Regions from separate parts of the Streptomyces sp. SudanB182_2057 genome, predicted to be linked through region 2. Evidence: riboswitches for the same ligand, from Rfam matches in the RefSeq annotation. Region 2 holds a riboswitch; the other holds the start of a gene.
The links. Region 2 has a riboswitch for glycine ahead of gcvT (glycine cleavage system aminomethyltransferase GcvT). Riboswitches for the same ligand answer to the same signal wherever they lie in the genome.

Region 1 (3,396 bases), 4.1 Mb from region 2:
GATCGCCTCCGAGCAGGCCAAGCCGGACGGACTGGTGCTGATCGAGCCGGGTACCGAGCGGGACATGCTGGCGCCCATGCCGGTGCGTACGCTCCCGGGGGTCGGTCCGGCCACCGGGGACCATCTGCGCAGAGCCGGGATCACCACGGTGCGGGAGCTGGCGGAGGCGGGCGAGGACGAGCTGGTCCGGCTGCTCGGCAAAGCGCACGGGCAGGCGCTGTACGCGATGGCCCACGCCCGGGACGAGCGGCCGGTGGTGGCCGAGCGGGAGGCCAAGTCGGTGTCGGTGGAGGACACGTACGACGTGGACATCCACGACCGGGTGCGGGTCGGCCTGGAGGTGCAGCGGCTGGCCGACCGGTGCGTGCGGCGGCTGCGCGGGGCCGGGCTGTCCGGGCGGACCATCGTGCTCAAGGTACGGCGGTACGACTTCTCGACCCTGACCCGTTCCGAGACGCTCAGAGGGCCCACGGACGATCCCGCCGTCATCCGCGAGGCGGCGGCGCGGCTGCTGGACTCCGTGGACACCACCGGCGGGGTCCGGCTGCTCGGGGTCGGGGTGTCCGGGCTCGCCGACTACACCCAGGAGGACCTGTTCGCGCAGGCCATGCCGGTGCCGGTGGTGGAGGAGCCGGACGAGGCCGCCGTCGAGGCGGAGACGGAGCAGCCGGAGGCCGCGGAGCGGCACTGGCGGGCCGGGCAGGATGTGCGGCACGCCGAGTACGGGCCCGGCTGGGTGCAGGGGAGCGGGCTGGGGAGGGTGACGGTGCGGTTCGAGACGCCTCAGTCGGAGCCGGGGCGGGTGCGGACCTTTGCTGTCGACGATCCCGCGCTGGCGTCCGCGGACCCGTTGCCGTTGGTCGCGGACCTTTCCCGCCCGTCCGCCCTTCTCGGTCCGCCCGACAGTGACCGGCACGGGGCTTTGCCCCGGACCCCGGAGGAGTCCAGGGGTCGGGAGGAGCGTGGTCAGGTTTCTTCGGAGCCCGCCAGCCTGCCGAAGTCGTGGTCGGGGAGCGGGGGAGGGGAGGCCGTGTCGAGGCCGTAGTGGTGGTAGAGCCGGAGTTCCTGCTCGGGGGAGAGATGGCGGCCCACGCCGACGTCCGGTGCGCCCTTGATCAGGGCGCGGTCGAAGGGGACGCGCAGGGTGCCGTCGACGAGTTCGCTGGGTTCCAGGGGCACGAAGGCGTCCCGGGAGAACAGTCCGGTGCGTATGGCCGCCCACTCTGGCACGCCGGTCGCGTCGTCCAGGTACACCTCGTCGATCGTGCCGATCTTGGTGCCCTCGCGGTCGAACGCCTTGCGGCCGATCAGGCTGCGCGGATCGATGTCGGTCTGCACGCTCCCTCTCCCTCCACGTGGTCGCAACTCATCCGTAAGCACTACGAAAGAGCACATTGGAGGCGGCGGCCACTCGAAGGCTGCCCCATTGACCTCGCTGGTAGGCTGACAGCGGCTGCTGACCCCGCGCGGGAGAGTCCTCCGACCACCTCGGAGGCGCCGAAGGAGCAACTCCTCCCCGGAATCTCTCAGGCTCACGTACCGCACGGACGAGGTCACTCTGGAAAGCAGGGCGGGTGTCGACGGCTCCCGCCCTCACCGACGGTGAAAGCCGGAGCCCACGGGTGTCCGGTGAAGCTCTCAGGTGCAGATGACAGAGGGGGAGGCCGTCGGGGTGCCCGTGCCGGGGTGCCCCTCGCAGGTCGCGTCAGACCAGGAGGCCTCCGCAATGACCGCCCATCGCATTCCGCTCTCCGAACTCGAAGCGGGCATCCCGTTCGAGCAGCGCCACATCGGGCCCGACCAGGAGGCGCGGGCCAAGATGCTCGCGCAGGTCGGCTACGGCTCGCTGGACGAACTGACCGCCGCCGCGGTCCCGGATGTGATCAAGAACGCCGACTCCCTGGACCTGCCGGGCGCCCGCACCGAGGCCGAGGTGCTCGCCGAACTGCGTTCGCTCGCCGACCGCAACCAGGTCCTGCGCTCCATGATCGGCCTGGGCTACCACGGCACCTTCACCCCGCCCGTCATCCTGCGCAACGTCATGGAGAACCCCTCCTGGTACACGGCCTACACGCCGTACCAGCCGGAGATCTCCCAGGGCCGTCTGGAGGCCCTGCTGAACTTCCAGACGATGGTCGCCGAGCTGACCGGGCTGCCCACCTCCGGCGCCTCCCTGCTGGACGAGGGCACGGCGGCCGCCGAGGCGATGGCCCTGTCCCGGCGCATGGGCAAGAACAAGAAGGGCCTGTTCCTGGTCGACGCGGACGCGCTGCCGCAGACCATCGCCGTGATCGAGACCCGCGCCGAGCCGACCGGCGTGGAGGTCGTCGTCGCCGACCTGTCCGCCGGCATCCCGGCGGAGATCGCCGAGCGCGAGATCAACGGCGTGCTGCTCCAGTACCCGGGCGCCTCCGGTGCCGTACGGGACCTCAAGCCCGTCATCGACCAGGCGCACGAGCTGGGCGCCCTGGTGACGGTGGCCGCCGACCTGCTCGCCCTGACCCTGCTGACCTCGCCGGGCGAGCTGGGCGCGGACATCGCCGTGGGCACCACCCAGCGCTTCGGCGTGCCCATGGGCTTCGGCGGTCCGCACGCCGGCTACATGGCCGTACACGAGAAGTTCGCGCGCAGCCTGCCCGGCCGCCTGGTCGGCGTCTCCGTCGACGCCGACGGCCACAAGGCCTACCGGCTCGCGCTGCAGACCCGTGAGCAGCACATCCGCCGTGAGAAGGCCACCAGCAACATCTGTACCGCGCAGGTGCTGCTCGCCGTCATGGCCGGCATGTACGCCGTTTACCACGGGCCCGAGGGACTGAAGACCATCGCGCGGCGCACGCACCGCTACGCCACCCTCCTCGCCGAGGGCCTGAAGGCCGCCGGTGTCGAGATCGTCCACGGCGCCTTCTTCGACACGGTCACCGCGCGCGTGCCCGGCAAGGCCGCCGGGATCGTCGCCGCCGCCCGGGACAACGGCGTCAACCTGCGGCTGGTCGACGCCGACCACGTCTCCATGGCCTGCGACGAGACCACCGACCGGGCCGGGCTGGACGCCGTCTGGTCCGCCTTCGGCGCCGAGGCCGACATCGAGGCGCTGGACGCGACCGCCGAGGACGCCCTGCCCGAGGCGCTGCTGCGCACCGACGACTACCTCACCCACCCGGTCTTCCACCAGCACCGCTCCGAGACCGCCATGCTGCGCTACCTGCGCAGGCTGGCCGACCGCGACTACGCGCTCGACCGCGGCATGATCCCGCTGGGCTCCTGCACCATGAAGCTCAACGCGACCACCGAGATGGAGCCGGTCACCTGGCCCGAGTTCGGGCAGCTGCACCCCTTCGCGCCCGCCGAGCAGGCGCAGGGCTACCTCACCCTCATCCGCGAGCTGGAGGACCGTCT
Region 2 (3,396 bases):
CTGTGACCATGAAGGCTAGCGGGTGGCTGTGACAGTGCCTCACCGAGTGAAGCCGACGCGGGCGAGGACGTCCGCCGCGTCCCGGTCCAGCAGCACCGCCGCGCCGCAGCCGGCCGGCAACTGCCCCTTCTCCACCGCGCGCAGCAGCCGGGCGGTGGCGCGGCGGTGGCGGCGGAAGGCGTAGCGGGAGACGCCCCGGCCGCGCTCGCGCTGGCCCCGCCGGGCGGTCTCGGGGCTGACGTCGAGGAGGAGCAGGTGCAGGGTGCCGCCCCGGCGCCGGGCCGCGCGGGCCAGCCAGGCGCGCACCCACGGCTGGGTGCCGCAGTCGTGCACGACGAGCCCCTCCCCGGTGCGCAGGGCGCGGCGCAGTCCGGCGTAGTGGGCGAGGCGGACCAGGGGGCGGTAGAGCGCGTACGGCAGGAAGCCGGGGACGCGGGCCTGCCAGCGGTCCCGGGTGTCCTGGGAGTCGACGCGGCGGCCGGGGACCGCGCGGCGCATCAGGGTGGACTTGCCGCTGCCGGGCAGGCCGGTGACGACCACCAGGTCACGGGGGCCGAAGAGCAGGGCGTGCGGGCTGCGGCCGGCGCGGTCGCGCAGATCGCGGACGACCGGCGCGGGGCGGTCCGCGCCGCGTTCGCGGACCGCCGCGGAGGGCTGTCCCGGCACCGCGAGGCCGGCGTGGGCGGCGTAGGCCGAGGTCCTGTTCACCGTGATCGTCCTCCCGAGGGCTCGATCGATCCCATGCCCGTTTCGTGTAAAGGAAAGGTAATGGAGAACGGTCGGCGGTTCGTGTGCGTACGGCCACAGGTCGGTCACGAGCGGCACGCTCTGGATGGCCGGGGTGTGGCGTGCAATGATGAGCCCGCCAACTGCATACCGGCCGTTTGAATCCGCGCGGGAGAGTTCCCGGGCCCCCCTCGGGGCCGCCTGGGGCGCCGAAGGAGCAAGTCCCTCCCTTGAATCTCTCAGGCCCCGTTACCGCGCGGGCGAGGCACATCTGAAAAGCGGGCCGCCGTCGCCGGCGGCTCCACCCAAGGTGCAAGCCGTGATCGTCCTCGTGGCGGTGGCGGCGAACCTCTCAGGTTCCGATGACAGATGGGGAGGAACGTTCCTCGCCCGTCCTTTGCCCTGGGAGACGACCGACCGATGAGCAGTACCGAACCCCGTCATACCGCGCTCGACGCCGTGCACCGCTCGCTGGGCGCGACGATGACCGACTTCGCCGGCTGGGACATGCCCCTGCGCTACGGCTCCGAGCGCGACGAGCACCTCGCCGTGCGCACCCGGGCCGGTCTGTTCGACCTCTCCCACATGGGCGAGATCACCGTCACCGGCGCCGAGGCCGCCGCCTTCCTGAACCACGCCCTGGTCGGCAACATCGCCTCGGTCGGGGTCGGCCGTGCCCGCTACACCATGATCTGCCAGGCCGACGGCGGCATCCTGGACGACCTGATCGTCTACCGGCTGGCCGAGACCGAGTACATGGTCGTGGCCAACGCCTCCAACGCCCAGGTGGTGCTGGACGCCCTCACCGAGCGCGCGGCCGGCTTCGCCGCCGAGGTCCGCGACGACCGGGACGCCTACGCGCTGATCGCCGTGCAGGGCCCCGAGTCCCCCGGCATCCTGAAGTCGCTCACCGACGCCGACCTGGACGGCCTGAAGTACTACGCCGGGCTGCCCGGCACGGTCGCCGGCGTCCCGGCGCTGATCGCCCGCACGGGGTACACCGGCGAGGACGGCTTCGAGCTGTTCGTGAAGCCGGAGCACGCCGTCGGCCTGTGGCAGGCGCTCACCGAGGCCGGCGCGGGCGTCGGCCTGGTCCCGTGCGGGCTGTCCTGCCGGGACACGCTGCGCCTGGAGGCGGGCATGCCGCTGTACGGGCACGAGCTGACCACCTCCCTGACCCCCTTCGACGCCGGGCTGGGCCGCGTGGTCAAGTTCGACAAGGAGGGCGACTTCGTGGGCCGCGCGGCGCTGGCCGAGGCCGCCGAGCGGGCCGGGCAGAACCCGCCCCGGGTGCTGGTCGGGCTGGTCGCCGAGGGCCGCCGGGTGCCGCGCGCCGGGTACGCCGTGGTGGCCGGCGGCCAGGTGATCGGCGAGGTCACCTCGGGCGCCCCCTCCCCCACCCTGGGCAAGCCGATCGCCATGGCCTACGTCGACGCGGCGCACGCGGCGCCGGGCACCGAGGGCGTCGGCGTGGACATCCGGGGCACCCACGAGCCGTACCAGGTCGTGGCGCTGCCGTTCTACAAGCGCCAGAAGTAACCGCCGCCCGCGCCCGCTCCGGCCCGGGGCACCGGCCCGAGGGCGGCGCGTGAGCCTGCGCACATTCGCCCGCTCACCAGCGGTTTCCTCAGTCCCCCCGTCACCATCACTCCCGCGCGTACAGGAGAATTCAGGCCATGAGCAACCCCCAGCAGCTGCGCTACAGCAAGGAGCACGAGTGGCTGTCGGACGCCCAGGAGGGCGTCTCGACGGTCGGCATCACGGAGCACGCGGCCAACGCGCTCGGCGATGTCGTCTTCGTCCAGCTCCCCGAGGCCGGCTCCACGGTGACCGCGGGCGAGTCCTGCGGCGAGCTGGAGTCCACCAAGTCGGTCTCCGACCTGTACTCGCCGGTCACGGGTGAGGTCACCGAGATCAACGAGGACGTCGTCAACGACCCGTCGCTGGTGAACTCGGCCCCCTTCGAGGGCGGCTGGCTGTTCAAGGTACGCGTCACGGAGGAGCCGGCCGAGCTGCTCTCCGCCGACGAGTACACCGCCTTCACCGCCGGCTGAGGAGTCGTACCCCATGACTGTTCTGAACACGCCCCTGCACGAGCTGGACCCGGAGATCGCCGCCGCGGTCGACGCCGAGCTGAGCCGCCAGCAGTCGACGCTGGAGATGATCGCCTCCGAGAACTTCGCGCCGCTCGCGGTCATGGAGGCGCAGGGTTCGGTCCTCACCAACAAGTACGCCGAGGGCTACCCGGGCCGTCGCTACTACGGCGGCTGCGAGCACGTCGACGTGGCCGAGCAGATCGCCATCGACCGGGTCAAGGAGCTGTTCGGCGCCGAGTACGCCAATGTGCAGCCCCACTCCGGCGCCTCCGCGAACCAGGCGGCCCTGTTCGCGCTGGCCCAGCCCGGGGACACCATCCTCGGCCTGGACCTGGCGCACGGCGGCCACCTCACCCACGGCATGCGGCTGAACTTCTCCGGCAAGCAGTTCGACGTGGTCGCCTACCACGTGGACGCCGAGACCGGCCTGGTCGACATGGCCGAGGTGGAGCGGCTCGCCAAGGAGCACCGCCCCAAGGTGATCATCGCGGGCTGGTCGGCGTACCCCCGGCAGCTGGACTTCGCGGAGTTCCGCCGGATCGCCGACGAGACCGGCGCGTACCTGTGGGTCGAC

Region 1: another riboswitch for glycine. It lies ahead of gcvP (aminomethyl-transferring glycine dehydrogenase); the one in region 2 lies ahead of gcvT (glycine cleavage system aminomethyltransferase GcvT).

The regions. Positions count from the first base shown of each region.
Region 1 covers NZ_OZ186798.1:6,873,503-6,876,898, forward strand. Annotated here, with positions in the region: gene ACSURM_RS30545 (DNA polymerase IV) at 1-1,045, shown strand, start outside; gene ACSURM_RS30550 (PRC-barrel domain-containing protein) at 967-1,338, opposite strand; glycine riboswitch at 1,458-1,552, shown strand; gene gcvP (aminomethyl-transferring glycine dehydrogenase) at 1,727-3,396, shown strand, end outside.
Region 2 covers NZ_OZ186798.1:2,794,250-2,797,645, forward strand. Annotated here, with positions in the region: gene ACSURM_RS11815 (AAA family ATPase) at 40-708, opposite strand; glycine riboswitch at 886-991, shown strand; glycine riboswitch at 992-1,105, shown strand; gene gcvT (glycine cleavage system aminomethyltransferase GcvT) at 1,147-2,265, shown strand; gene gcvH (glycine cleavage system protein GcvH) at 2,403-2,780, shown strand; gene glyA (serine hydroxymethyltransferase) at 2,794-3,396, shown strand, end outside.